Regions from separate parts of the Cytobacillus solani genome, predicted to be linked through region 4. Evidence: predicted binding sites of a transcription regulator. Region 4 holds the regulator's gene; each other region holds the start of a gene.
The links. The regulator LexA, encoded in region 4, represses DNA repair genes until DNA is damaged. The targets are predictions, from matches to a motif close to CGAACATATGTTCG.

Region 1 (7,859 bases), 960 kb from region 4:
AAAATTTTTTCTAAAGGCGCTTCGCAACGAAAAACTTTTTGTGCTACTCCCTTGACCCATTGCCTATGCTCATGATTCGTTCTACATGCCAATCGGGCAAAATGATCCCCTTTGGGAACTCCTGCTATTCGGAATGCAAATAGAAGGAGAAAAAAATAAAAAAAAGAGAAAAAAGCATTCATAAAACAACAAATTTTAGAGAAAAAGGAGCCAAAAAAAATGAACGTATATGAAATCGTTACTCAGAAGATTATTGAAAAATTAGAAGCCGGAGTGATCCCTTGGAGAAAGCCGTGGATTAATGTGAATGCTGTTAATTGGTTGACTCAAAAGCCATATAGAGGGATAAATACAATGCTATTAGAACCTGGTGAATACGCAACTTTTAAACAAATAAAGGATGCTGGCGGCAGGGTGAAGGATGGGGCGAAGTCGGAAATAGTTGTATTTTGGAAATGGATAGAAAAGGAAATTAAAGAGACTGGAGAAATTGAAAAAATTCCTCTTCTAAAATGTTACCGAGTATTTAATATCAGTACACAAGTAGAGGGATTAAATAGTAAAAGAGAAATAAAGGCATTTGACAACGATCCAATAGAAGAAGCTGAAAAGGTTTTTAAAAGTTACATAAATTGTCCGAGTTATAGCTACAACTCAGGGAAAGCATATTATCAGCCAAGTATTGACCATATTAATTGCCCACCCATGAAGGATTTTCCAAATGTAAATGAATATTATTCCACTCTATTTCATGAAATGGTTCATTCTACCGGTCATAAAAGTCGGTTAAACCGTTCAGGAATTATAGAAATGGCTAGTTTTGGGGATGAAGTTTACAGCAAGGAGGAACTTGTCGCAGAGATGGGAGCTACTATGCTATGCGGAATTGCCGGAATCGATAATAGTACATTGCCGAACAGTGCATCTTATATCGCATCATGGTTGAAAAAGTTGAATAATGATAAATCACTTGTCGTAAAAGCAGCCGCACAGGCTCAAAAAGCAGCTGATTATATTTTAGGAAAGGAATATAAAGAAAGCGCTGAATAAGCGCTTTTTTTATATAATTCTATTAAAAAACCTTGATAAATAGGGGTTATATAGTTGATTATTATATATAATAATGATATAATTATATATAGAAAGGAGGTAAGGGAAACAAATAAAAAAAGAGCAAATCTAAAAAACGCTCAAAAAAAACAACAAATCATTAAGGGAAAAAAGGAGTAGTTTACATGAAATTAGAAAAAGTCGTTGAAATCGTGAAATTCAAGCAAGTTGTAAATGAAAGAGCAGAATATCATGGGTATCAAATCAAATCCCCAGAAGATGCCGCAAATATTTTAATGAAAGAAATTGGGAGTGAGGATAGAGAAGTTTTCATGGTAATCGTCTTAAATACTAAAAACAAGGTTACAGCTATCCACCGATGCCATGTCGGCAGCATAAATGCAAGTATTGTCCACCCTAGAGAGGTTATGAAAAGTGCTATACGGAACAATGGAGCGAGCATTGTTGTCGGGCATAATCATCCATCTTATGACCCTACCCCTAGTAAGGAGGATATAGAGGTAACAAAGAGACTTGCAGAAGCTGGCAGAATCTTAGGAATTGAACTTTTAGATCATATCATTGTTTCAAATAAAACATTCATATCTTTAAAAGAAAAAGGCTATTTATAAAATAGCCGGGGGAACCCTTCGGGTTCCTCTCCTTCCGATAAAGGAGAAGTTATGAATAATAAAGAATATCGAAAATGGTTAATTGTTCTTCAGTATTATCAACGATTTTTAGTAAACGACTTTTCAGTAAACGAAATTGAAATGACGATTCAAACTCATATTTATGAATTTGCAGATAACAAGCTAATAAATTATCTGTGTCTGGCATTATCAGAAAAACATCAACATCTTAAAATTCAATGGATCGAACATGCATATAGGCGAATCGAAGAAATTTTAGGGGGATCAGAACAATGATCACATGTCCTTATTGTGCTACTGAACTTAAAATAATGGTATCTGGACCTTATATAGACCATGCTCTGTGTAATCTCTGTCAAATTGTTCTAGGACCTGAATCCGAACATGGAATGTATGTGGAAAATGGTCAGAGAGCTAACAAGAAACGACTAACGATAGTTACCGTAGACTTAGCTAAAAAACCCTTACCGGAACTTATGAAATTGCATACGGCCGACCTAATTCACCTCCTGCGACTAATGAGGGAAGAAAGAGCTACACAGTATAACTTATTGAGAATATTTAATAAGGCTGTTAGTAATGGGGAAACTCAGTTTGCAGATCAAGCAGCAGAACAAGGAGGAGAATACGAACATACTACACGCTTATGCTGGAAAATAGAAAATATCTTAAATGAACGGATGGGTTATTTTCCTGAAAAAATAGTGGATAATTTTATTATTAGATACGAAGAACGATGCCAGGAACAAGCTAAAAAAGTAATGAAAATAAGGAAACAACCGATTCAAAAAACGGAGAAAATTGCACCTAAATAAATAATTGGGGATGTTGCTATTATGATAGTGAAAAAAATTGGTGAATTTTCTATTCAAAAAGATGGATCTTCTTTTTATCGTGTATTCAACGGGAGAAAGCGAATAGGATCATTTTTGTTATTATCAGATGCAGAAAAATACTATGATAAAAAACGCCTGGCTATTAACTAACCATGTTTTTCTTATTAACTATATAATTCTTACATCTTTTCTGTTTCGTTATGCAGTTGTTATTAATGCCAATTAATGTTACTATAAAGTAAGCTTTTTTTCTTTAAAATTTGTTGTTTTTTGCCTGAATCTTGTCGATTCAGGTATTTTTTTCTATTTATATCGGAATATTAGGATAATTGGTACTAATTACATTTGAATAGTGTATATAGTCATGATATTATTAAATATACATATACTAACATTAAAGGAGCTTATAAAGCTGTATGAAAACGAAAGTCAAAATCACCTTACAAAAGGATATAATTGATACTTTTACTAAGCTGGTTCCTAATAAAAAAAGGTCCCAAATTATTCGTAATCATTTAATTAACACTGAAGAACTTAATGTAAATACGGAAGAGTTTAATAATATCATTATAAATATTGAAAACGAAGAAAAAAAGTCAATTGACGTTTTTTTAAACGAACATAGCTTACGAAAATTAGATTCCTTTGTTTCACAAACTGAGGAAATGATAGCAAAAGAAAAAGCTGAACCTGTGATCATTACACGATCGATGATTTTTCATTTGATTTTAACCGAAATCAATGAAAAATATAAAGACTCTCCTATTCCTGCAACAAAAAGTAAAATTAAACCATTTTATGTCCCCGTTTCCGATAAGAAAGATTTGCTTAAATATATTAATAAGCGTGAAATTACTTCAAGTTTGGAAAACTTTATTAATGAAGTCTACACTGGCCCTACAAATGATGAAATTTTTAATCTAAAAACTAAACCAAAAGAAAAAATGGAATTGCTGCAGCTGTCTCTAGATGATACAACTATAGAGGAATTAGATCAAAATGCAAAAGATTTCAATGCTAATCGATCCCAGGTATTCAGGAATGTAGTTAAACAATTTATTAATACCTTAAAATTCAGGAATGAAGATGTTAGAGAGCAAATTAATTATAAACTAGATATACTTGTGGATGAGTTTAAAGAAGTTACAACGGAAGAAATAATCTTAGAAACCATACAAAATTACCAAATTAAACGATAACTTAGGAGGTATTCCCCTTGCAAAACAAAGAGACAATCATTTATCCTGAATGTGATGAGAAAATAATTATTCCTGACAGTAGGGAAGAAGAATATGTGGATAATGTGGATAAAATAGAAAAAGAGTAAATCTGTGGATATAATTTTAGAAAAATTGTTGATGTATATTAAAATGTTTAGTAAGATAATAAAAGAAGTAAATAATACCTATTTTACTGCAATGTACCAATTAGTACATATGTAGGATAATATTTTTTTGTTTTGTAACTCATTTTATTACAATAAAATTCAAAATCATATAATAATACAAATGAAAAAGCCGGTGCGCCAACACCGACTTCTTCTAGAGTAGCTACCCAGCCTACCAAGCACATAGCTACATTATTCCTTTTTTGTATGTCTTAATATTAGCATGAAAAAAAGTAGATGTAAAGTAGATTACTTTATTTTCTATACCCTTTTTCTAGTCTTTTTTCGACATATCTATTAGCGTTTAAAAGGCAACTAACTTTTTAGGATGATTAAACCGATCTATTCCTCCAATTTCGGATATGATTGTTGCTGCAATCTTTTCTCCGATACCAGGGATAGATTGGATAATCTTATATTCTTCAATTTCTTTAGCGAGGGCATCTATTTCAGTTTCTAGTTGTGATAGATGCTCTTGATATTGAAGAACAATGGTAATAAACATCTTTAGGTTAAATATATGGCTTTCATACAAATTGCTTTGAAATGGATTTTGTACTGCAGCCTCAATAAGCTTTTGTGCTTTTTCTTTTGCCCACTTTTCTGAACGTCTGGTACATAACGATACAATCTTTTCAGTTAAAACGGATTCGGTAGTATTTAGTACATGTTCAGAAGTAGGAAATAAGAAAAGAGTCTGTAATGAGACTTTTGAATATAAATTACCAAAGACACCTCTATATTCAGGGAATATTTGATCTAGCACTGTTAGAAGCTGTACCTTGGTTTGTGCAGAGATACTTGAAATTGTCTCTTGTTGCCTTGTAAGATTACGAAGGTTTAAGAGTTGAATACCTCTTTTCTTATACGGCTCAACTTCTTCTTTGTAGTATAGTTCGCAAAGAAGAAAGGCATCGACAGCGTCTGTTTTTACCTTTCTTAAACTTGTACTCCTTGCACGATGAGAGATAAGGGGATTCACAATAATATAAACATATTGCTGTTCCTCCAAAAATTGAATAACAGGAGAGTGGTAATGTCCTGTTGATTCTAATATAACCGAAGGTTGCTTACCATCAGCTACTCTTTCAATCTCTTTTAAGAATCCTAATAAATTCTCAAAGCCCTCCACTGTATGTTTTACACTAAAACTTTTACGAAAAGGCTGTCCCTTATCCAAGAATGCTTGTACCTGACTTTCCCCCTTAGAAACATCCAGCCCTACTACTGGATTCATCATTATCTCCTCCTTGGAAATTAAGATTAGTCGGTTGTCCCTAGGCTCCTTGTACTGTCATAGGTTCGCTTGTTAAACGGGATCATTGTCCCAACCAGCCTGAAACATGCTTATACAAGTAGGGAGTGAACAGTTTTGCGGACGGGATCGAGTCCCACGGGCGCTACGTTCTACTCCGACTACCGCTATAATAAAACCAAATAAAAAAAATTCAACCAGTAAAAACTGGTTAAACTTATATTACGATCGGGCGCTTTTCTTGAATAACATAGATGGAAAGTGATCAAATTTTTTTATAAAAATCTCATACTTATTTAAAGGCTCAATTAAATTTGAATGTTGATATTTACACAAAAACAAAGGGAAACCAGATTGTTAAGGTTTCCCTTTGTTTTTATGACTAATCTATTTAATTTCCACAACAAATGTGTAGGAAATTGTTCCGTTAGTCCATTCTGCTAATGCTTCATAGATATATTTACCTTTACTTGAAGGAAGGGTTATTTGATTATCATTTTGTTCTATTTCTATTTCTCTTCCTTTTTCATTCCATAAATAAACTTCGATGTTTGGATTTCCTTCAATCATAATCTCAACTTTTTGATTTGGATTTGAGCTAATTGATTCTATATGCTCTGCCATTTGGTACGGAGATGCGTGGTCTGTTTGTACAACCTCAGTTCCTAAACCTTTCTTTCTTTCCCATCTATAACCGCCTCTTTCAATCTGATATTCCGTACCATTAATAATGATTAGCCCATTCAGAGATGGAGGGAACTCACTGTCTATGTCTTCGTTATTTTTATCTACATTATTTGAACAACCTATAACCGAAAATATTGATAACACAAATATCATTAAAAAGAAATATTTTAATCTCAAAATATCACCCCTTTACGGATTTGACGATGGGTTTTTCCAAAGGTTTCAATTATTGTACTAATCGAAACAATTTAAAACTATACAGTAAGATTTGAAGTACGGAAACTATCTAAAGAAAAACTCCATTTTGATCAATTTTTTCAAAATGGGGTTTATGAAGTTGCTGTTAGATAAGGATTGAGGGATATTTTAAATCAAACTTTGTTCCAATGCTACATTTGAAGCAACACGATATCGTGACTCGATTCTAACTTGATTTACGAACAAGCGTTTGTATAACTAGTGATAAGGAGTTGATTCGGATGATTCGTGACCGAGGTTTAAAAAAATGGCAGGCTGCAAGCTTTTTACCCCAGCAATGGACGATGTTAAAGGGGATATACCATGATGATACTAAAGTGAAAAAGCCAACCTTAGATGAACAAGAACTTGAAGACATAAATATTATTGTCATGGAGTCACTAAACTACACCTTGCCTATAAAAGTAACTATTTGGCGTAATGGCTTTTTTATTAATTTTATAGGTATAGTTGCTAAAGTTGACCCAATAAAGTTGTGCATACTAATGGAGATTAACAAAAATACCGAAAGAATAATGATCAATGATATTACTGGTGTGGAGAGGATTTAAGGATGACCAGGATACCTAATGAAGATAGAGATATAATCGAGCAAGCTATGTATTTACCTATGGTTCTTACCGTGTTGGAAAAAGATCGAATTATTATAGAAAAAGCACCATTTAAATTAAAGGAGCCTTATCTAAATCTTGTGGAGGAAACAATAAGAGCTGTACAAAAGGATTTAAAAGTTGTTAAGGATAAGATGCGGCAGGAGAATATGAAGGTTCAGCAAATTGGTCATGACGAAGCATTTACGATGTATTCATTTTTATATAAAGGATTCGAAGAGCAACATAATTACTTTAATCCGAGGATACGTAACAAGGTACATGAATTAATGGAGCATTATTTGTATAACCGATTTAAATGAAATCCCTCTTGTTGCTATGTAATGACACACCAGAGGGATTTATTGATTTAAAATTTCATTTCTCATTGAGATTTTTATTTTTGAAAAAAAAATAATAGTTTCATTTCTAACGTTGATGGTTGTTGTTGAATTATGTATAATGTAAATATAGTTTTATTTAATTTTACAGTCCTTGCACACTTCTTTGTCCATTTAGGATATATGCCGAGTGAAGTTGGACAGAAGGCTTGCGAAAGCACCTTCATAAAAGACTGCTATATTAGCAGTAAGTCTTTCGAATTCCCCGTTCTACGTGCTGGATGAGAGACATGTCTAGCCAAAAAGCAAGAAGAAAAAACTGTACATGGTATTTTTTGTGTGCAGAAAATTTAATAGGTATTGGCAATACGAGGGACGTACAATTATTGTAGGTCTTATTTTGTGTTGTCGCGAAAAGAGCAGATTTCAGTTCATTACAATGGACTAATTTCTGCTCTTTTTTTTGTTTCTAAAACTAAAAAGGGAGAGGATTCAAAATGACAATGGATTTAAGTCAAGTAGCTGCAATCGAAAATGAAAAGGAAAAAAGCATTATTGGTCACCTTTGTTGGTATTCTGTAGGTGAAGATAACTATGATCGAAATGAGTTAAGAAAGGCACTACTCCAAAATGGATTTGAAGAGAGTGACTTACCTAATGAAATTCGAGCAACTGATGCTTTCCGAAGAGCAACTAAAGACATTGAAACTAAAAAGGTTGAAGCAAAAAAAGAAGGAGTCTATAAGAATTATATTGTCAGAAACGTATGCACAAACGCACAATTCATTCAACGTAACATCGT
Region 2 (7,859 bases), 1.9 Mb from region 4:
TATAATTTTTTTATTGAAATCCTCAAATTTCTTTTTACTTACATATCTTCCAAATGCCTTATAATCTTCTAGTGTACAGTTATTAACTTTCATAAAATGTTGAATGAGTTCATTCATTTCTTCTCTATTTACCACAGATGAAGTTCTACCAAAGTGTTGAAATGAATGACATTTGTAGCAGACTAGCTTTAAGTCTTTTAGAAATACTAGTAATTCATCTTGAGAATATTCCTCAATTTCATGTACTTGTAATTTCCTTGTTTGTTCCTCTTCTTTAATCTGTAAACCACAAATTGAACAAGTATTATTATGAATTCTTAAAACTTCATTTCTTATTTTTTTCCAAAGGGTAGAAGTCAGAGCTTTCCTAACTGTATGACCATGATAAGCTGAAGGCTTCCAATCAATAGTTAACTTGAAGTTGCTAAAGTCTGTTTTCATATAACACCCACTAAGATAAATTAATTAATAAAACAAAATATTTTATTGGTTGCTCCTCATATACACTGGTAAAAACTTTTCTACTTCACCAGCATTAAATGTATATTCTTCGTTATCCTTTAATGCCTTTCTGGCTTCAATATAATCTTTACTTGTTGTACTCGGAGACTCCTCATATATCTTAGACAGTTGAAGGAATAATTTGTCTCTGCATTCTAATAATTGTTGATCATTAATTATTTGATCTTTATAATCTGTTATTAACATTAAATATTTATCTCGCATAAAAAGAAATTGACTAGCACTAACCTTGTGAGAATATAAATCCTCTCTGTCTGAGGAGCAAAGGTCATAAATAGAGAATCCAGTAGCCACTAATGCTAGACCAATAATACCAAGATTAAAGTAAATTGAAAAATTCGGATGAGTAGTAATTATAGGAGAGAAAACATCTGAAAGTGAACTAATAACCCCAGCAGAAGTCAAAGATAATAAGAAGATTTGAATAATCTTGATTGTTTTTATCTTCTTATTCAATCTTTCAATTGCTCTTTCGTGAGTTTTATGAGAATAAACCACTCTACCATATAACTCTAAAATATTATTAAAATTATTATTCATATCATTACCTCATTTACAATATTACCAAACAATTTTTCAGATGCGTGTTTTTTGTCTGTGTAGTTGGTAGCTTGGATTAGTTTTAGCAGCTCACTTGCAGCCACTAATGCTTTATCCTCAAATTGAAATTTATTTCTTGCTATCACATCTCCACTTCCATACAATATCCAATACTTGATATCTCTTTGGTTTACGAGATGTAATAAATAAAAACCAAAATATATCTCCAGTGTAAAAAAAATTTTTTCACGATTATTAATCATAAAATCAATAGCTAGATTATCAATTAAAATTCCAGAAATCTCAACTTGGTTAGCCTCTTTCCATGCTCTGGTAAGTCTACAAATATCCTTTATCCATCCATCTGTGGCTTTATTTACTAAATTAATTGCTTCAATTTCTTTTACTGGATCACATTGCTTCCATGCTCCGTTTTTATTTGAATCTGGATAAGTTATTTTTCCATCAATAACAAAAGAGGGAACTATTTCAAATTTAATGCCATCACTAAATTCAACTACTACTACTTGCCCATCACCTTTTTTTAATGTTCTTGAATATGTGCTATCTAAGGCTCTTTTTACATCTTGAAGCAATGCTGACTGTCCATTTTGACTATAATTAGTAAATCGTTGATATTCATGAATAGGGAGTTTAACTATTATATCTACATCACTAAAACCTTTAATTGCAGTACCTCTTCCGTATGAACCTACATATCTACAATTTTTTGAATCTGATTGGATTCCCCAATAGTATTCATTTAACACTTTGACAATTCTATGATATCTATAGGAAATTACTTCATGATTATTTGTTTTTAAATGATATGATAACTTCTTTAAATCCATATTAACTCCCTTAATAAAAGTAAATTTTATATTTCTAATCCATTATTTCTTTCACGAACTGTAAAGAACTCAAAGTATTGACTAATCTAAAATAATCTTTTTTAGTCCACTGTTCAGGATTATCTCTTCCATGTAATATCCAATTCCTATTAATAATATCAGGTCGATCTTCTGAAAAATCTTTACTCAAAAACAAGGAGTCTTGTAAAAAGTGAAATATAGAATATAATATTATTGCGTCAATTTGACTGCTCTTGGTTTTAAAGTCACGCTTCCAATATTTAATTAGTTTCTTCCCAATAAGATTGCTATTAGCAATACTACTTATCTCTCCCTCGATTACTAACATTAGATTGGGTATAGCTACTTTAAATAGCCCTGAGTCATAACAAGTAAAACATTCTTTTAATAGGTCAATCCATTTTTTTTCGATATTTCCAATTATTGAATTCTTTACATTTTTATAAAATACATCCCCTAATTCTTCATCTTTATAAGTGTAGTAATTATAAAAATAAGAATCTACTTGATTCATATTTGCGTCAACTAATTCACCGTTTAAGTAATCGCCAATACTCATCTCGCTAGTAAGTGTCCATCCAAATTTAGAATTACTTTTGGTTATTTTGCAGATTCTTTCATAATTGATTTCTGGAATATTTATTACAGGTAATTCGATTTTGGGTAACTCAAATGGAGGTAACTCGATTTTAGGTAACTTAATTTCAGCTAATTTGAGACTTGTTGCCGCTACAGTATCAACCCTTTCTTTTATAAGAGTCTTAATACCTAATGATAATTCAGAAAAGGTTTTGTGTAATCTCTCAATATCAAGCTCTTTATCATTGAGTTTATTATCAAATTCAAATTTTTTCACACACTAACACCTTTCAGTTTAATAAACTAAAAATTATTTTATCTTTTTTACTCTAACTCTACTATTCATGCCTTCAACTTCTAAATAATAAGTGCTTCCCTCTTGATACACTTTTACGTTTGGGCTATGCATGTATCTATATTGGTATTGATACTCGTCTTGTTTATAAGCTCTTCCATTTACAAGTTCAAATACTGTTTCCCTATCTTTATATCCCTGAAAAGAACCCTTAATACGACTCTCATAAACTAACACAGTGACCCCTCCAGTAAATATTTAACCTAAATCTATCTTAACATTTATGGTTATTATATCCAAAATTAATATATTTAACCGAGATACAACATATATTTTTGAATAATATCCAATCAATTCTATTTTTATGATAATATTTTACTATAAATTATAGGAGGTTGTTTAATGGAAGAGGTTATAGAGATTCCACCAAACCGAGATAATAAGAAAAAGCAAACAAAAGTTGCTATTATTTTAATTATTACCCTTTTGCTAATTATTGGTGGAGTAGTTGGTTGGATAAAATATAAGCAAGTTCAACAAGAAAAGAAAAAAGAAGAATATGCAAATTTAATAGCAGAAACATCAGTTGAAATGTATTTCGAGTTCTTATTATCAAGTTTAATAGTATCTTCATATTCAGATGTTTGGAGAAATGCTATTGATAATAGAAATGATTTTAATGAAAAATTAAGAGATTTTCGTGATGATATATCAAAAGATGGTTTATTAGAGGATAGAGAAAAAGGTAGAGATAAAATACGAGAAAATATGAAATTGTTACAAGACACGCCAAAAGAATATTTGGATTCATATATTGTTTTAAAACAACTATACGGGGTTTATACAAAAATGGTTGATCAATCATTATCTCCAACAGGTTCTCTAATTGAATTTAATAGAAAAACAAATGATTTAGCAAGTCAATTTGAACAACAACAAGAAGAATTATTAATTACAATTCCTGCTGATATTAAAAAGTTAAGAGAAAAATACGAAGAAGATAAAAAGAAGGAAGAAAAGGAAGAGAAATTATAAGGAGGAAATATCCCCCTTGTTTTGTATTGAGTAGATAGAAGAGAGATGTGGGTTAATAAAAATTAATGTAAGGAGTGGCTGAGAAGTCACTCTTTTTTTCTGTTATATCTATTAAAACTTTAAAAAATAATAGATTTCATGAATAACTCTACCATTATTGAATATTCTATAGAAAGGAAAATAGGAATAGGGAGGAAACTAAATGATTACAGAAATAATCAGAGAAGATTTCCAGAAGCTTTAACACCAAGTCACGTGCAACAAATTTTAAAAATTGGCAGAAGACAAACATACGAATTACTTGAGAAACCACCATTCCATGTTGTTAAAGTTGGAAGGTTATATAAAATTTCAAAGAAGGCATTTTTTAAGTGGTTTGATGGAGAGTGATTAATAAAACAATTTATAAAGGAGAAATTTAGGTGAACCAAAACAATTTAATTAAAAATGAATTGCCAGAGGTACTTACACCAAAACATATTCAGGAAATCCTAGGAATTGGCAGAAGAACAACATATGAAATGATGGAAAACCCTCCGTTTCATGTAGCAAAAGTGGGAAAACTTTATAAGGTTTCTAAGAAAACATTTTTTAACTGGCTTGATGGTGACCAATGAACAAACTAAATAAACAAACAATTGAAGATTATAAACTAATTGTTGAGTATTCCGATGAACCTGACGCACCTAGTTTAGAGGATATAACGTTGAGTGACGAGTTTAAAGATATCGTGAGGAAGATATTATTAAGATGAATAATAATGTAAAAAGGAATAAGGGGGGAAGGATGGCAACTGGAGATGAAATCATAAAGGTTATAAATAGGAAGAAATACGATATTGTCATCGTTAAACAAGATAATTTAGAGAAGGATTTAACTGAATACTATAAACTTGTAGCGAAGTTACTGTATAATCTGGCTATAAACCAGTGAGATAATATTTACGAGTTGTTTAAAGGGGATGTTTTGATATCCATCTTTTTTTTTATACATAAACAAGAACGTTTGTTCTATAATATATTTCGAGGAGTGATTATTATGTCTATTCGCGATCGAGGTAAAATTAAATGGTTACCTGCTAGTTTCATGCCATTACAATTTAAAATGATTCGGGAAATGTATAAGGAAGATGAGATGCAAAATAAACCAGAAATCGATGTCTATGAAATAGGGGTCTTAGAAAATAAAATTCACCATGCGATGGAGTATGCACAGTTCGTAAATGTGAAAGTGCGGAGAGATGGATTTTTCCACGATTATCAGGGACGAGTTTGTAGGTTGGATGAAATTAGGAAGGATATCTATTTAAAGAATAATGAAGGTCATGCTGAAAAGATAAAATTTATTGATATAAAAGAGCTAGATATTATTTAAAGGTAAGTTGAAATGAATTAATAAATCACCAGTCAATTAAGATTGGTGATTTTCTTTTGTAGATATAAACTCCACAACTTCTTCAATTGGGCAATCTAAATATTCACAAATACTCATAATTACAGACAAAGCAACGTTTTCCCCTTTAGACATTTTAGCTAAGGTCGCTGGAGAAATTTTCAAATCTCTTTTTAAATCTGTCTTTGTTTTATCTTTTTTTATTAAAGTAATTTCTAACGGCTTATAGCTTGGTTTAAGACCCATAAATTAATCTCTCTCCCCATTATTTCCTTATATCTATTATATTACAAATAAACAATTAGTTCTATAATGAATATTTTAAGTTCAACTTATTGAATTTTATTTTCATGAAAGTGTTGACTGTTATTAAATTAAAATGTATATTTAGTTCAAGAAGTTGAATTATTAATTTTTGAAAATAAACTAAAAGGAGTGTGACATGGAAAGTATCAAAGTTATATACAAATTGATTAATGAAGGTTTATAAGATTGGCATTCGTTTTGTACTAAAAAATTATAAGGGGAGAGATTTAAATGTTAGCATGTCAAAAGGAAGCAATTAATTTTTTCGAGGTTGGGGAAAAAGCATATGGAGTTTTGAACATGATTGAATCTTTAGTAAAAACTAATGATGATTTACATGAGATAATATCTGAAGCAATTGTAAAAAATGAACATAGATCATTCTTTGTTCTAAATAGCATTCATAAAAAAAGGCTTCTCAATAGCTCAATAACTGAGCAAATATTTATTGATACATTTAACACTGATCGGAGGAAAGCACTTGAAGATCTCTTTATAGAAAAAATTCCTCAATGGCAAGTTGATAAATTGGAAGAATATGATTTAACACCCTCACAAATTTATAAATTACATAAGTGTAATATTGGAAAAAGATTTTTAGGATTACTTCAAGATTCTACATATGAAATTATCGAAGAAGATGAAGAAGGAGCAGCCATTCGCCACAAATGGGATGCTCCAAATGGTAAATATACCGTGACAGCGAATATCTACCCTAATGAAATTGTAGCATCTGTATTCGTCCATTTAAAAGGAAGAAGTACAAAATTAAACTATAATTATCTATGTGAAGTAGATAAAAAGAAGTTACCGAAATATGTTACCAGACAATGTGAAGAAATTAAGAAGCTGTTAGAAGAAAGATAAAAAATAGGAGCATTGTTCCCGAATTGTTCCCAGTAACGATATAAAGCCACCTCTCATTTACGAAAAATGGCTTTATATCAATATGGAGCATAGGGGGCTCGAACCCCTGACCTCTACGCTGCCAGCGTAGCGCTCTCCCAGCTGAGCTAATGCCCCGGATAATGATGGATACAAGAAAATTATAACTACAACCATGGTTTTTGGCAAGGGGATTTTACTGCTGAATACATATTCATTGATCACTTTTCTTATACAAAAATATTTGTTGTAACAATGTACAGACGGATAGATTTATGGCATAAATATTGCATAATTAAATTATGAAAATTAGAAAAGTTCATTTGCTATAAGGAAAAAATAAAAGTCGGGGGATGATCATATGAATGAACAATATCAGAGCAGATTAACGGCGTTAGCAAATTATTTGTATACTCTAGATGTAGATTTAGCAATAATTAAAGAACCAAAAAACGTATTCTATTATACAGGCTTTTATTCTGATCCACATGAAAGATTTATTGCATTGGTAATTGATCTTAAAAAGCAAAGCCAATACTTATTTGTACCGTCTTTAGATTTGGAAATAGCTGAAGGAGTTTCGTATGTTAAACGCATTGTACCTATTTCAGATGAGGTCAATCCCTACAAAGTATTAAAGGAAACGATAGGTGAAGGAGTTAAAACGATTGGATTAGAGACAAAAGTGATTTCATTATTTCAGCAGGAACAGCTACATAATAGCTTCCAAAACTTCCGATACGTAAATATTGGCGATTTCATTGCTTCACAAAGAATGAGAAAAACAAAAGAAGAATGCGGTAAGGTCCAGCATGCTATTCATGTGATTGAAAAAGTAATGGAAGAGGGAATTAAAAAGGTGAAGGCGGGTATGACAGAGCAGGAATTGACAGCAGAACTTGAGTATCTAATGAGAAAGTTTGGCGCTGAGGGTCCTGCGTTTTCTTCTATTATACTCTCTGGAGCGAAATCGGCATTGCCACATGGGCGTCCTGATAGTAAGACGATAAATAGAGGTGATTTTTTACTAATTGATATGGGTGTCATTGCTGATGGATATTGTTCAGATATTACAAGAACGTTCGTAGTGGGAGAAGAAACAGTGAAGCAGCGAGAAATTTACGATATTGTTCGCAAGGCGACTCAAGCAGGTGTGGAAGCAGCAAGAGCGGGTATCCCAATTAGGCAAATTGATATTGCAGCCCGAAAAGTCATAAAAGAGGCGGGGTATGGTCAATACTTTAATAATCGTGTAGGGCACGGCCTCGGAATCGACGTACATGAAGAGCCTTCCGTTCATGGAAATAATGACTTAATCGTTGAAAGAGGAATTCTCTTTACTGTTGAACCGGGTATTTATATTCCAGGCTATGGCGGTGTCCGCATTGAGGAAAATGTATATATTGATGAAGATGGACATGGAAAGCTTCTAA
Region 3 (7,859 bases), 220 kb from region 4:
TACGTGAGGAAATTATCATTCCTCCATATGAAGGTAGAAGTGCATTTTTACGAAAAGGGGAAGAGCTCATTATTATCGATATGGATGGAAAGCAAGTGGGGGATTTTGTCTGCTTTAATCACTCCGATCCGAGCGAATATGTTTCTCCTGTTCATATGAGGGCATCCTTAAGCAGCATTCGGCTGAAAATTGGTGATTATCTTTACAGCAACAGACGGCGCCCGCTTATGCAGCTTGTTGAAGATACGGTAGGTAAGCATGACTTCTTCTTCCCAGCATGTGATTATTACCGCTATAAGATGGATTTTAACCAAGAGGATCATCCGAACTGTCATGATAATCTGCAAATGGCTTTGAAAAAATACAATATTCATCCTCCAGTCATCCCGGATCCAATTAATCTATTTATGAATAATGTTGTAGATGATTTAGGAGATTATTTTATTGCTGAACCGCTTTCGAAGCCAGGTGATTATGTGCGGCTGAAAGCGTTGGATGATACTGTCATTGCATGCACTACATGTTCCCAAGACCTTGCTCCTGTCAATGGATGGAAGGTTACTTCGTTAAAAATGCAAATTGTGGAGGCGAGATAATGGATGATGTTCACTTTCTCCAAAGCTTGCTCCGAATTAATAGTTCTAATCCCCCAGGAAATGAGCATGAAGTAACAAAGGCCTTTATCGAAAGATGTAAGATGAATGAGCTTCCTTTTAAAGTAACGAATCTTGGAAATAACCGCAGTAATTTTGAGCTAACACTGAAAGGCACTGGAGACAAACATTTATTCTTTTGCGGTCATATGGATACGGTATCCCCTGGGGAAACGGAATGGACGTATCCTCCTTTTTCTGGTGAGATTATTGATAACAAGATTTATGGCAGAGGCGCTTCCGATATGAAGAGCGGATTAGCAGCGATGTTTTTAGCTATTGAATCTATATATTTAGAAAAAATCACTCCTATACCAACTATTACGTTCCTTGCTACAGCTGGTGAAGAGGTAGACAGCTGTGGAGCTAGAGCATTCCTAGAAGAAACCGAGAATCGTACGATTGATGCACTCGTAATCGGTGAACCGACGAATGAGAAGGTTGTCGTTGGTCATAAAGGTGCGCTTTGGCTAGAAATTACAACCTTTGGGAAAACAGCTCATGGTTCAATGCCAGATCAAGGAATTAATGCAGTCGATCATATGGTACATGTGATCAATGAACTAACATCATTGAAATTAACCTGGACAATAGCAAAAGAGCCACTCGGCAGCAGCAGTTTGGCTGTGACGATGATTGAGGGCGGTATTCAGACTAATGTTATTCCTGATCGTTGTATCATCCGGGTGGATATTCGCACGGTGCCTCCGCAAGCTCATGAAAAGCTAATCGAAGAACTAAGGGGAAAATTAGATAAGCTTATCGAGAAACAGAAGCTTTATGAATATAAATTAACAAAAGTATTAGACCGGCCATCCATCATTACGTCATCATCCGCAGACCTTATTCAATGTGCCTTAGCCATTAAGGGTGAAACAGATGCTCAATGCTTCGGCGTATCTTATTATACTGACGGTGCAGTACTTAATCCGAGAAGTGAAATCCCTACTTTAATTTATGGGCCGGGCGATGAAAAACTAGCCCATCAGCCAAATGAATCAGTGGCAATTGATGCATTCAAACGTTCAATCGAATTTTATAAGAATCTTGCACTCTCTTTTGACACCACAATGAATGGGCATAAGAGCCTAGCGCAAGGAGGAACAGAATGAGCAGCATCCTGATTAAAAATGCTGAAATCATCACGATGAATGCGAACGAAGAAATTATCACCGGTGATATTTATATTGTAGATGACAGGATTGTGGAAATTGGACATTCTCTCTCTCATTCGGCAAATAAAATAATCGATGCTGCCGGCCGAACAGTTATACCAGGCTTTGTTCAAACACATATTCACCTTTGTCAAACATTATTTCGAGGGCAAGCTGATGATCTTGAACTGATGGATTGGCTAAAACAACGAATTTGGCCGCTTGAAGCATCACATGATGAAGAATCTATTTATTATTCGGCCATGCTAGGCATTGGTGAACTTTTGCAGAGTGGAACGACAACGGTCGTTGATATGGAAACTGTCCACCATACTGAATATGCATTCCAGGCTCTGGCAGAGAGCGGCATTCGTGCCTTAGCAGGTAAGGTCATGATGGATAAGGGAAATGAGGTTCCTATCCGCTTACGAGAAAATACAAAATTCTCCCTTCAAGAAAGTGTTGATTTGCTTGAAAAATGGCATGGGTATGAGAGCGGACGTATTCAATATGCTTTTTGCCCTAGATTTGTTGTCTCATGTACAGAGGAATTATTAACAAATGTAAGGGACCTTTCCGCAAAATACAATGTAAGAGTCCATACACATGCTTCAGAGAATGCGAATGAAATCTTACTCGTTGAAAAAGAACATGGAATGCGCAATGTCGTCTATTTAGACCATCTCGGCCTAGCGAATGAACGTTTGATTCTAGCTCATTGCGTATGGCTGGACGAGGAAGAGAAAAGAATTATTAAAGAGCGTGGCGTAAAGGTGAGTCATTGTCCAGGCTCCAATCTAAAGCTTGCTTCAGGGGTAGCTGATTTGCCTGGCCTACTTGATCAGCATGCACATGTGAGTTTAGGTGCTGATGGTGCCCCATGCAATAATAATTTAGATATGTTTAATGAGATGAGGTTAGCTGCCATCATTCAGAAGCCGATTCATGGACCAACAGCGATGAATGCAAGAACAGTTTTCAGGATGGCGACAATTGGGGGAGCTAAAGCTGTAGGAATGGAGAAAGAGATTGGCAGCATTGAGCCGGGGAAAAAAGCTGATTTAGCGATCTTAAACTTAAACGATTTTCATGTGTATCCTTCGTATGATATTGATCCAATTTCACGTATTGTCTATTCAGCGACTCGTGCTGATGTAGAATCGACAATTGTAAATGGGAAAGTGTTAATGGAAAATCGGCAGTTGAAAACAATCGATAAAAAAATTATTTTACAAGAATCTAACCGGGCGATTAAACGGCTGCTGAGTAAGCTTGAAAATGTGGCAAATTAGCACATTCAAAAATATTTAATGTCAATGATTAGAAAATGGACCATCTTTTCGGTAAAATAGAGATAGATTAAAAATATCTAGCTTCAGCGCCTAGCCCCTCGAGGTCATAAGCCAATCCTCCCAAAAAGGTAAAGAACACCTTTCTGAAAGGCTTGTCTTATGCTTGTCGGGGCTGAGCAAGGCGCTTACACTTTTAAACAAGGGAGGTTCATAAAATTGACGATTGAAGTTCCTAGCCGGGATGAACTCGGTGTCATTTTAAAAAAAGCAAAGCGTATTGCTGTCGTAGGTCTTAGCGGCAATCCTGAAAGAACTTCTTATATGGTTTCAAAGGCTATGCAGGATGCTGGCTATGAAATTATTCCCGTTAATCCGACGGTGGATGAAGTACTAGGAGTGAAAGCTGTTAAATCATTAAAGGAAATTGAAGGCCATATTGATATCGTCAACGTTTTTCGCCGTTCAGAGCACCTGCTTCAGGTTGCTAAGGAATTTGCGGACATTGATGCAGAAGTCTTTTGGGCACAGTTAGGATGTATCGATGAGGAAGCCTATCATTTTCTAAAGGAAAAGGGTTATACAGTAGTGATGGATCGCTGTATTAAAGTTGAGCATGCCTTAACAAAATAAGCAAATTTGCATGAGATCGATTCAGGTCTCATGTTTTTTAATTATTCTTCAAAAACGTTGAAACAAAGGGCTTTATACGCGATAAAAGCGTAGATGATACAAAGAATTAACAGATACGTCATTTGCCAAAACTGAATAAATAGATACAATAAACAATAGGCAACAATAAAAATTATGGTAAAATAAAGTAATGGAACATTCGTTCTCGATGCTGATTTTTCCATATAAATAAAGGATATTTTTTATTTTAAACGAATACATAAACGAGTGTTTAACTGTATACATAGAATAAAATTTTGTTTAGCTAATCAGAATTAGATCCATAAATTCTGAACGCATAAGAAAAACTAAGGCATTCGCCGAAAGGCTTGGTGAATGCCAAGTTTTTCTAATCGCAAAAGGTTTTCTATATACAAGCAAGTTGTTAACCTGCGTTCTTGGTAAATGAAAGGGGTATGTTTGTGGCAAGGAATCAAGAAATTTTTGATTATAATGATGATGCCATACAAGTACTCGAAGGGCTTGAAGCTGTAAGAAAACGCCCTGGGATGTACATTGGAAGCACAGATGCAAGAGGTCTTCATCATCTTGTTTATGAAATTGTCGACAATGCGGTGGATGAAGCGTTGGCAGGATTTGGAGACCATATTATTGTCAAAATACATAAAGATAACTCTATAAGTGTAGTTGATAAAGGCCGGGGAATGCCGACTGGAATGCACCGCATGGGAAAACCAACTCCAGAAGTAATTTTAACCGTCCTTCATGCCGGCGGTAAATTTGGACAGGGCGGCTATAAAACGAGCGGAGGCTTACATGGTGTAGGAGCTTCGGTTGTGAACGCACTATCAGAATGGCTTGTTGTTAAGATTAAGCGTGATGGAATTGTGTATGAACAGCGGTTTGAAGATGGTGGAAAACCGGTTACTACCCTCGAAAAGGTAGGAAAGACAAACCAATCAGGAACAACCATTCATTTTAAACCAGATCCATCCATTTTTTCGACAACTACTTATAATTATGAAACCCTTTGTGAGCGCTTGCGGGAATCGGCATTTCTATTAAAAGGGATGAAAATTGAAATCATTGATGATCGAAATAGTGTGCAGGAAATCTTCCATTATGAAAATGGGATAGAAGCATTTGTGGAATATTTAAATGAGGAAAAAGACGTCCTTCATCCAGTTATAAGCTTTGAAGGGCAGCATAACGAAATTGAAGTGGAGTTTGCCTTTCAATTTAATGATGGTTATTCAGAAAATGTTCTTTCGTTTGTTAATAATGTCCGGACGAAAGATGGCGGTACACACGAAGCGGGATCAAAAACAGCCATGACTCGAATTTTTAATGAGTATGCGAGAAAAGTGAATCTCTTAAAAGAAAAAGACAAAAATCTTGACGGTTCAGATATTCGCGAAGGGTTCACTTCGATCATATCTGTGCGCGTACCTGAGGACCAGCTTCAATTTGAAGGGCAAACAAAAGGGAAGCTAGGGACGAGTGAAGCTAGGTCAGCAGTTGATTCTGTTGTATCTGAACATCTTTCCTATTTCCTTGAAGAGAATCCGAACGTTAGTTCGTTGTTGATAAAAAAGGCAATTAAAGCGTATCAAGCGAGAGAAGCTGCTCGAAAAGCACGAGAGGATGCAAGAAGCGGAAAGAAAAGGAAACGATCAGAGGCTGTCCTTTCAGGTAAATTAACGCCTGCACAATCACGTAATCCTGAAAGGAATGAATTATATTTAGTTGAGGGTGATTCAGCTGGAGGTTCCGCTAAGCAAGGTAGAGATCGACGCTTTCAGGCTGTACTGCCACTGAGAGGTAAAGTAATTAATACGGAGAAGGCCAAGCTTGCCGATATTTTCAAAAACGAAGAGATTAACACAATTATTCATGCTGTCGGCGGCGGAGTAGGAGCGGATTTCAACGTTCAAGATATCAATTATGATAAAGTTATTATCATGACAGATGCAGATACGGATGGAGCCCATATACAAGTGCTTCTTCTAACCTTCTTTTATCGTTATATGAGACCTTTAATTGACGCAGGAAAAATTTTCATCGCCTTACCTCCTTTATACAAAGTAAGCAAAGGCACAGGGAAAAAGGAAATCATTGAATATGCATGGAGTGATGATGACCTGCAGGATACGATTAAAAAAGTTGGCAAAGGATATATTCTGCAGCGGTACAAAGGGCTAGGAGAAATGAATGCGGACCAGCTTTGGGAAACGACAATGGATCCAGAAACAAGAACTTTGATTCGAGTGAGAATTGATGATGCTGCAAGAGCAGAGCGACGTGTGACAACCCTTATGGGAGACAAGGTTGAGCCGCGGCGTAAATGGATAGAATCAAATGTGGCATTTGGCCTTGAAGAAGATGCTAGTATTCTTGAAAATGAGAATATTTCTGTATTAGAGGAGGAAAATGAATAATGAGTGCATCAGAAAAATTTCGTGACCTCCCTCTTGAAGACGTACTTGGTGATCGTTTTGGCAGATATAGTAAATATATTATTCAAGAACGTGCATTACCGGATGCACGTGACGGGCTAAAGCCTGTTCAGCGCAGAATCCTATATGCTATGCATGTGGAAGGAAATACGCATGAAAAAGGATTTAGAAAATCGGCGAAAACGGTTGGTAACGTTATCGGTAATTATCACCCGCATGGCGACTCTTCTGTGTATGAAGCAATGGTTCGAATGAGCCAGGATTGGAAGGTTCGTAATGTACTCGTTCAAATGCATGGGAATAACGGCAGCATTGACGGGGACCCGCCTGCGGCGATGCGTTATACAGAAGCAAGATTGTCAGCAATTTCGGCAGAATTACTGAAGGATATTGAAAAAAGAACAGTCGATTTTATCCCAAACTTCGATGATACATCGGAGGAACCAACAGTACTTCCAGCCATGTATCCGAATCTTCTCGTCAACGGTTCAACAGGGATTTCAGCAGGTTATGCCACAGAGATTCCCCCACATCACCTGAATGAAGTGATTGATGGAGTGATTCACCGAATGGACCATCCAAATTGTACTGTTGATGAACTTATGGAGCATGTAAAAGGTCCAGATTTTCCTACAGGCGGAATAATCCAAGGAATTGAAGGGATTAAGAAGGCATATGAAACAGGAAAAGGAAAAATCATTGTTCGCGGAAAAGCTGAGTTTGAAGATATTCGCGGCGGTAAAAAACAGATTGTTATTACGGAAATTCCTTATGAGGTGAATAAAGCAAACCTCGTTAAGAAAATTGACGAGTTTCGCTTAGATCGCAAAGTTGAGGGAATAGCAGAGGTCCGTGATGAAACGGATCGAACAGGTTTGCGTATTGTTATAGAGTTAAAGAAAGATGCAGATCCGGAAGGTGTCCTTCATTATCTTTATAAAAATAGTGATTTGCAAATAACGTATAATTTTAATATGGTTGCCATTCATAACCGTCATCCAAAGCTGATGGGCCTCAGAGAATTATTAGATGCCTATATTGGTCATCGTAAAGAAGTTATCACAAGAAGATCAGAGTTTGATTTAGAAAAAGCTCAGGCAAGACAGCATATTGTTGAGGGTTTAATGAAGGCGCTCTCCATTTTGGATGAAGTTATTGCTGCTATCCGTGCATCGAAGGATAAGCGGGATGCGAAAGACAACTTAATTGCCAAATTTGCGTTCACCGAACCGCAGGCAGAAGCGATCGTTTCCTTACAGCTTTATCGCTTAACGAATACAGATATTACAGCATTGCGTGCCGAGGCAGAAGAATTAGCAAAGAAAATTGCTGAGCTGACGTCTATTTTACAAAGTGAAAAGAAGCTTTATGCTGTTATTCAAAAAGAGTTAAAAGATGTGAAAAAGCGTTTTGCAGATGAACGTCGAACAAAGATTGAAGCGGAAATTGAAGAGATAAAAATTAATCTTGAAGTCCTCGTTGCAAGCGAGGACGTAATCGTAACTGTTACGAAGGAAGGATATGTGAAGCGGACGAGCCAGCGTTCATTTGCGGCCTCAAATGGGCAGGATTTTGGAATGAAGGATTCGGATCGTTTGCTTGCACAGCTTGAGATGAATACAACAGATGTGCTGCTTGTATTCACTAATAAGGGAAATTATTTATATTGCCCTG
Region 4 (7,859 bases):
CAGCCGTTTCATTCCCATCTGCTGGTCGAATAACAGATAAATTAGGCATGGCACGTAATGCAGCTAATTGTTCGATTGGTTCATGTGTAGGCCCATCTTCACCAACTGCAATACTATCGTGAGTAAATACATAAGTGACAGGTAGCTTCATTAAGGCAGCTAGACGTATTGCTGGACGAAGATAATCAGAGAATACGAAGAAAGTTCCTCCAAATACATTAAGTCCACCATGTAAAGCCATTCCATTTAGGGCAGCACCCATCGCAAATTCACGTACACCAAACCAAATATTTTTTCCATCAAATGAGTCTGGAGTAAAGTCCTTTTGCCCTTTAATCATCGTTTTGTTTGATCCTGCAAGGTCTGCAGATCCACCAATAAATGAAGGCAAGTTCTTAGAAATACCATTCAAAGCTTCTCCTGATGAAGCACGACTAGCAAGGCTTTTTCCTTCTTCATAGACAGGAATATCTCTATCCCATCCCTCAGGAAGCTCCCCTTTAATAGCTTGGTCAAGCTGTGCACCTAATTCGGGGTACTGATTTTTATATTGAGCAAACATGTCATTCCATTCTTGCTCTTTCTTTTCCCCTTGCTCCAACACTTGTTTTCTAAAATGCGCATAAACGTCTTCAGGAATATGGAAATCTTCCTCAAAAGTCCATTTATAAGCTTCTTTCGTTAATTTCAACTCATCAGCACCAAGTGGAGCACCATGAACATCTGATTTACCAGATTTATTTGGGGAACCGAACCCGATTACTGTCTTCACTTCAATAAGTGTAGGACGGTTTTCATCTTGCTTCGCTTCTTCGATTGCTTTTGCAATTTCAGAAAGGTCATTTCCATCTTCCACTTTTATATATTGCCAGCCATATGAAGTGAAACGTTGAGCAACACTTTCTGAGAATGATTTGTCTAAGTCCCCATCAAGTGAGATATCGTTAGAATCATAAAGGACAACTAAACGCCCAAGTCTTAAATGCCCTGCGAGAGAAGCTGCTTCAGCGGAAACACCTTCCATTAGATCACCATCTCCGCAAATACTGTATGTATAATGATCAACAATATTCATATTGTCTTTGTTATAAATTGCAGCCAAATGTCTTTCAGCCATCGCCATACCAACAGACATGGCAATTCCTTGGCCAAGAGGACCTGTAGTTGCATCTACACCAGGTGTATGACCGAACTCAGGATGGCCTGGAGTTTTACTTCCCCATTGTCTAAAGCCTTTAATATCTTCCATTGATACATCATAACCAGAAAGGTGAAGAAGACTATATAAAAGCATAGAGCCGTGTCCAGCTGATAGCACAAAACGGTCACGATTGAACCAGTTTGGATTTTTCGGATTATGATTCATATACCGAGTCCAAAGGGTATAAGCCATTGGTGCAGCTCCCATCGGCATGCCTGGGTGCCCGGAATTCGCCTTTTCAATCGCATCAATTGATAAAGTACGAATGGAGTTTATAGATAGAGCATCATTTTGATCAAACATTAAAAACATCCTCCCAACGAGTAATCATTACTCTTATAATAATATAGACAGCTTCATCTATATTCAATAAATTGTATCAAAACCAAGTAAAAAAGCTGATTTATTTATATCTTGTCACTTTTATAAGCCCCTATGTAAAGAAGGAATACAAATCTAATGTATTCCTCCGATTAATGAAGATTCTTTTTTTGAACTTCTTTAAGCTTTTTCGGTGTGACATCATTGCCATTTGGATCAACGATTGTTACACTTTTTAATGTATTAAACATTGAAGAACGAAACGTCTCTAAATACTCCCTGCGAAGGGTAGATTGCTCCTTTGCTTCTTGTTCAGTTAGACCTGTTTCTTTCGCTTTCTTAGCTAACATATTGATTCGATCAAGCTTTTCTTTAGGCAGCATAGTTAGGCTCCTTTATATTTATCATTAAACTCAACTGCCATAATACTAAAAATGACTCCTTTTGACAAGAAGTTCACTCTATAAGCTCAGAATCCATATATTCCTTATACCTCCTGTGTACAGTTGCTTTTGAAATATCATAACCAAATCCTCTAAGGGTTGCAGCAATTTCCGAAAAAGTTAAATCATTCTTGCGAAGTCTAACTATCTCTTCAATCGGAACTTCTATACGTTCCCTCCCAGAATGGACCCCCAAATTGGACAAATTTTTTTCAGGCCTATAACCATTTTTAACAGCTCTTTTCATCCCGCGTTTAATCTTAATGTTATGAAGTTTTCTTTGATATTCCTCTACCATGCCGACAATATTCAAAACCATAGAGTCAGATTCAGAAAGCTGCAATTCCCCGCTGTGAGAAATGCTGAATAATTTTATTCCTTCTTTTAAAATGCAATGTAGAATGGCGATCTTCGCATTGCCTCGCCCCAGCCTCGTTTCATCCTGTATTAAAAGGACATCAGCTTGATGTCCTTTTATTAATGACAGAAGTTCGAGAATTCCTTCCCGCTCTAAATCATAGCCGCTAGCTTGTTCTCTAATAACCTTAACAATTTCTAAACTTTTTTCATTTGCAAGTTTTGTAAGTTCCTCTTCTTGTCTTACGAGCGATGTTTCCTGCGTTTCTTTCGTAGTGCTGACTCGGCAGTAGATAATTGCATTCATATATTTCCCTTTCTCCTAATCTATTTGCTTTGTGAACTTGCCACTTCTGTTCCGTTTCCTTTTTCTATAGCAATTGGAAGAATAAGTTCATCTCCCGGATAGATTCTATCTCCTGCAATTCCATTATGCCTTTCAACCCATTCAACAAATTCGTTCGCTGATAGCATATGTTCATCGGAAAAGTCTTCAGCTATCTGCCAAAGCGAATCCCCCTCATTAACAGTAATTTTCTTTAGGCCATCTTCTCCTGAAAGGCCATTATAAACTATAAGGATAAATGAAGTTAGCAAGCTTAAAACGACTAGAATAATAGCATACGAATATTGATTCCACAATTTTTTCATTATATTTACACCTCGATAAGAATATATGTTCGTTTATTGATTTCATTATAAATCGAACACTTGTTTCGTGTCAACAATTGTTCGAACTTATGTTTGTACTTTTTACTAATAGATGCTATAATTGGGAAAAGAAATCATAAGTGAGGTAATTATGATGGTGAAATTATCGAAACGGCAACAGGATATATTAAATTTTATTAAGGATGAGGTAAAGCTTAAAGGATACCCGCCTTCTGTACGGGAAATCGGCGAAGCAGTTGGACTGGCTTCAAGCTCAACTGTTCATGGTCATCTAGCAAGATTAGAAACAAAAGGGTTAATTCGCAGAGATCCTACTAAGCCGCGTGCAATTGAGATTCTTGATTTAGATGAAGGTGCCGAGGCAATCAATTATAAAGTCGTAAATGTTCCGATTGTCGGAAAAGTAACAGCCGGTATGCCGATAACAGCCGTTGAAAATGTTGAGGAATACTTTCCTTTGCCTGAAAGGCTTGCCCCAGCAGATGAGCAGGTTTTTATGCTTGAAATCATGGGAGAAAGCATGATTGAAGCGGGAATTCTTGATGGAGATTACGTAGTAGTCAGACAACAAAGCACTGCAAATAACGGTGATATCATCGTCGCAATGACAGAGGATGACGAAGCAACCGTAAAAAGATTTTTCAAGGAGAAAGATCGAATTAGACTTCAGCCTGAAAATTCAACCATGGAACCGATTATTCTTCGTAATGTTTCTATTTTAGGTAAAGTAATTGGGGTATACCGAGATATTCATTAATAATTTTGCACTCGTGTCATTTGCACTGGGTTTTACTAGATTAAAAGAAAAAAGGGATGCTTAACTTTTAAGCATCCCTTTTTTTCAATCATATATTAATACATCGACATATATTGCTCACGTTCCCAAGGGTGGACTTGCGTACGGAACATATCCCATTCGATCTCCTTCGCTTCAACGAAGTGTTCGAAAATATGGCCCCCTAAAGCAGATATAATCGTTTCATTTCCTTTTAATTTTTCGAGCGCTTCAGCTAAAGTTGAAGGCAGATCATCAATCCCTTCAGCAATACGCTCATCTTTGCTCATCACATAAATATTACGGTCTACTGATGCGGGAGGAACAAGATTATTTTTAATACCGTCAAGACCAGCTTTTAGCAGTACGGCCATAGCCAAATATGGATTTGCAGCCGGATCCACGCTTCGAACCTCAACACGTGTACTTACTCCACGTGAAGATGGAATACGAATTAACGGAGAACGATTCTGTGCAGACCACGCTACATAACATGGGGCTTCATAACCAGGAACTAATCGCTTAAATGAATTAACTGTTGGATTCGTGACCGCTGTAAAACTTGTTGCATGTTTAAGAATACCCGCAATAAATTGCCGTGCATAATCACTCATTTGCAGATCGCCTTTTTCATCAAAGAACGCATTTCTTCCCTCTTTAAAAAGAGATACATTGCAATGCATACCTGATCCTGCTACACCGAATAATGGCTTTGGCATAAAAGTGGCATGCAAACCATGTTTACGAGCAATTGTTTTTACGACTAGCTTGAACGTTTGAATTTGATCACAAGCTGTTAGGGCATCCGCATATTTGAAGTCAATCTCATGCTGGCCTGGTGCTACCTCATGATGGGAAGCTTCGATTTCAAATCCCATTTCTTCCAGTTCAAGAACAATATCGCGTCGGCAATTTTCTCCAAGATCTGTTGGTGCTAAATCAAAATATCCTCCATTATCATTGAGCTCAAGGGAAGGGTCTCCATTTTGATCTAATTTAAATAAGAAGAATTCAGGCTCTGGCCCTAAATTGAAGTCTGTGAAGCCCATTTCTTCCATTTCCTTTAAAATACGTTTTAAGTTATTGCGAGGATCTCCTTGAAATGGAGTCCCATCTGCATTATGAATATCACAAATTAGACGAGCTACCTTGCCTTTTTCAGCAGTCCACGGAAATACTACCCATGTGTCTAAATCCGGGAATAGGTACATATCTGATTCTTCAATTCGAACAAAGCCTTCAATTGAGGAACCATCAAACATCATTTTATTATCAAGCGCTTTTTCAAGCTGGCTAATAGGAATCTCAACATTTTTAATCGTTCCCAAAATATCTGTAAATTGGAGACGGATAAACTTTACATTCTCTTCAGCTGAAATTCGTTTAATATCCTCTTTTGTAAACCTTGCCATATAATAATTCCTCCTTTTTGTTTAAAGCCACTTTATCAGTGGAATAAGCGTGTTTTATTCCCTTGGCTTGATAAATGTTGGTTAAATCTTCCGGCTTGTACGATTTCTTTTCTAAGATGTCTTCTGATTTCGTCATTAGATAGTTCTCTCTCTGATTTAAGCGGTTTTACATCAGAAGCGATTACTTCTTGATTTTGCACAAATAATAGCTGTTTAATTCCAGCCATATTGATTCCCTGATCAATAAGATCTTTAATTTCAAGGAGTTTGTCAATATCATTGAGCGAGAACAATCTTCTATTGCCTTCAGATCGAGCTGGAGAAATCAATTGGTGCTCTTCATAATACCGAATTTGCCTTGCAGTCAAATCAGTCAGCTGCATGACAGGCCCAATTGGAAAAAGCGGCATGGAACGTCGAATGTTGCTTCCAGTCACTTCTTTCTCCTCCTTTACAAATTTTCTATTATTAGAATAAACGATGTTAGGTTTATTGTCAAACATATGTTAGATTTTCTGACATGACATTTAAAAAAATAAAAGGCTTGGATTATTGACAACCCAAACCTCTCAATTCTTATTTAACTTATTACAATTCTTCTAATTAACATCAATAAAACCCTTATCTGCTAATCCATTAAGAGCATGACAGATAGCGATTTTCACATGGGAATAAGTGAGCCCCCCTTGTACATAGGCAACGTACGGCGGCCTAATGGGACCGTCTGCAGAAAGCTCGATGCTTGCACCTTGAATAAAAGCGCCAGCAGCCATAATGACATCATCCTCATAGCCAGGCATTGGACTTGGATATGGTGTTACATGCGAATTGATCGGTGCCGCAAATTGAATAGCTTGGCAAAATGCAACCATCATATCACGGTCATCAAATTGTACCGCCTGAATTAAATCCGTTCTTTTTGCATCCCATTTCGGGGATGAGTTCATGCCAAATCGCTCTAGAATGGCTGAGGTAAACACAGCCCCTTTCAATGCTTGGCCGACAATATGCGGAGCCATGAAAAAGCCTTGATACATTTCTTGCAAGCTATATAAGGAAGCTCCTGCTTCCGCACCAATGCCAGGTGAGGTCATTCTATAAGAGCATGCCTCCACCCATTTTACTTTTCCGACAATATACCCGCCTGTCTTTGCAATCCCGCCTCCAGGATTCTTTATGAGGGAGCCAGCCATTAAATCAGCTCCGATATGACAAGGTTCCATCTCTTCAACAAACTCACCATAGCAATTATCGACGAAAACAACCACATCCGGTTTGATTTCTTTCACAAACTGAATCATTTCTTTTATTTGTGTGATCGTAAAGGATGGTCTTGTTGCATATCCTTTGGAACGCTGAATTCCGATCATCTTTGTATTTGGTTTAATGGCCTGTTCTACAGCACGATAATCAACTGAACCATCATTCTTTAAAGGAACACTATTGTATGAAATACCAAATTCCTTTAATGATCCGTTTCCGCTTCCCCTAATTCCTACTATTTCTTCTAGCGTATCATATGGCTTGCCAGTAATATATAGCAATTCATCTCCAGGACGGAGGACGCCAAACAAAGAAATGGAAATCGCATGTGTGCCAGAAATGATCTGCGGTCTAACAAGAGCAGACTCTCCGCCAAATACTTCTGCATAAATTTTTTCAAGCGTATCACGGCCAATGTCATCATACCCGTATCCAGTTGTAGGAATAAAATGTGAATCACTTACCTTATTATTTTGAAAGCTCTTTAATACTCTAAATTGGTTTTCATCAATCCGCTTATCAATATACTGAAGGACTGATGCAATTTGCTGCTCCACTTCATTTACAATCGGCTGCAGTTTTTCCCCATTTGATAATTGTTGAAACATGTTGTTCTCCTTATCTAAATCTTATATTTACTAATTTGTCCGGCTATTTGATGATCCTCTAAATAATAACCATTGCAAATGTAGATTTGTTTTTCCTCATGAAAGGATAGTTCGCGAAGTATTGTCTCATTTTTCAACTGTGATAGAAGCTTTCCTTCTGTAGAAGGCACCTCCACATGATAGAAACTCATCATACTTAACACGATTTCTTCCAATAATTTCATTAAATTATTTCGGTCATACTCATCAAATGCACTAATTTGGATTGTTTTCGTTTTTGCTGTTGGGACAAAATCAGAATGCTGAAGATCTTTTTTATTATATACGACTATTTGTGGGATTTTTTCATTTTCTAAATCCTCAAGCAGCTTGTTTACAGTCTGTTCATGCTGGTAATAATCAGGACTTGAACTATCAACCAGATGAAGCAAAAGGTTAGCCTCTTTCACTTCTTCCAGTGTAGATCGGAAAGCAGCGATAAGAGTCGTTGGCAAATCTTGTATAAAACCAACAGTGTCTGTTAAGAGGGTCAAAAATCCGCTCGGCAAAATAACCTTTCTAGTCATTGGGTCTAGGGTAGCAAACAGTTGATTCTCTTCAAATGAGTCTGCCTCTGTTAGCCGATTAAATAATGTTGACTTTCCAGCATTTGTATAACCAACAAGGGCAATCTGGAAAGCTTTATTTTTTTTCCGTCTTTCCCGGTACCTATCCCGGTGTTTAACAATAACCTCTAGCTGTGTTTTAATGTCATTAATGCGATTTCGAATATGACGGCGATCAGACTCCAGTTTTGTTTCACCAGGT

Region 1: the regulator LexA is predicted to act here: its motif matches at 6,306-6,319, upstream of FI644_RS02740 (YolD-like family protein).
Region 2: the regulator LexA is predicted to act here: its motif matches at 4,842-4,855, upstream of FI644_RS14485 (YolD-like family protein).
Region 3: the regulator LexA is predicted to act here: its motif matches at 3,922-3,935, upstream of parE (DNA topoisomerase IV subunit B).

Annotation. Positions count from the first base shown of each region.
Region 1 covers NZ_CP041305.1:536,014-543,872, reverse strand. Annotated here, with positions in the region: gene FI644_RS02775 (ArdC family protein) at 220-1,050, shown strand; gene radC (RadC family protein) at 1,236-1,682, shown strand; gene FI644_RS02765 (hypothetical protein) at 1,734-1,979, shown strand; gene FI644_RS02760 (hypothetical protein) at 1,976-2,518, shown strand; gene FI644_RS26205 (hypothetical protein) at 2,540-2,689, shown strand; gene FI644_RS02755 (hypothetical protein) at 2,956-3,738, shown strand; partial or broken gene FI644_RS02750 (IS110 family RNA-guided transposase) at 4,234-5,163, opposite strand; gene FI644_RS02745 (hypothetical protein) at 5,569-6,045, opposite strand; gene FI644_RS02740 (YolD-like family protein) at 6,348-6,677, shown strand; gene FI644_RS02735 (YhjD family protein) at 6,680-7,039, shown strand; gene FI644_RS02730 (DUF6744 family protein) at 7,555-7,859, shown strand, end outside.
Region 2 covers NZ_CP041305.1:2,890,803-2,898,661, forward strand. Annotated here, with positions in the region: gene FI644_RS14445 (hypothetical protein) at 1-441, opposite strand, end outside; gene FI644_RS14450 (SLATT domain-containing protein) at 484-1,062, opposite strand; gene FI644_RS14455 (SMODS domain-containing nucleotidyltransferase) at 1,059-1,913, opposite strand; gene FI644_RS14460 (hypothetical protein) at 1,948-2,790, opposite strand; gene FI644_RS14465 (hypothetical protein) at 2,824-3,045, opposite strand; gene FI644_RS14470 (hypothetical protein) at 3,211-3,843, shown strand; gene FI644_RS14475 (helix-turn-helix domain-containing protein) at 3,982-4,233, shown strand; gene FI644_RS14480 (helix-turn-helix domain-containing protein) at 4,266-4,460, shown strand; gene FI644_RS26375 (hypothetical protein) at 4,630-4,776, shown strand; gene FI644_RS14485 (YolD-like family protein) at 4,882-5,217, shown strand; gene FI644_RS14490 (helix-turn-helix domain-containing protein) at 5,254-5,481, opposite strand; gene FI644_RS14495 (hypothetical protein) at 5,773-6,408, shown strand; tRNA gene FI644_RS14500 (tRNA-Ala) at 6,492-6,564, opposite strand; gene FI644_RS14505 (M24 family metallopeptidase) at 6,788-7,859, shown strand, end outside.
Region 3 covers NZ_CP041305.1:4,568,317-4,576,175, reverse strand. Annotated here, with positions in the region: gene FI644_RS22955 (DUF1989 domain-containing protein) at 1-596, shown strand, start outside; gene FI644_RS22950 (M20 family metallopeptidase) at 596-1,765, shown strand; gene FI644_RS22945 (5'-deoxyadenosine deaminase) at 1,762-3,099, shown strand; gene FI644_RS22940 (CoA-binding protein) at 3,316-3,729, shown strand; gene parE (DNA topoisomerase IV subunit B) at 4,191-6,167, shown strand; gene parC (DNA topoisomerase IV subunit A) at 6,167-7,859, shown strand, end outside.
Region 4 covers NZ_CP041305.1:4,785,520-4,793,378, forward strand. Annotated here, with positions in the region: gene tkt (transketolase) at 1-1,504, opposite strand, end outside; gene FI644_RS24050 (DUF896 domain-containing protein) at 1,675-1,905, opposite strand; gene FI644_RS24055 (YneB family resolvase-like protein) at 1,979-2,629, opposite strand; gene yneA (cell division suppressor protein YneA) at 2,650-2,973, opposite strand; gene lexA (transcriptional repressor LexA) at 3,128-3,751, shown strand; gene glnA (type I glutamate--ammonia ligase) at 3,847-5,181, opposite strand; gene FI644_RS24075 (MerR family transcriptional regulator) at 5,217-5,618, opposite strand; gene FI644_RS24080 (methionine gamma-lyase family protein) at 5,781-7,052, opposite strand; gene hflX (GTPase HflX) at 7,067-7,859, opposite strand, start outside.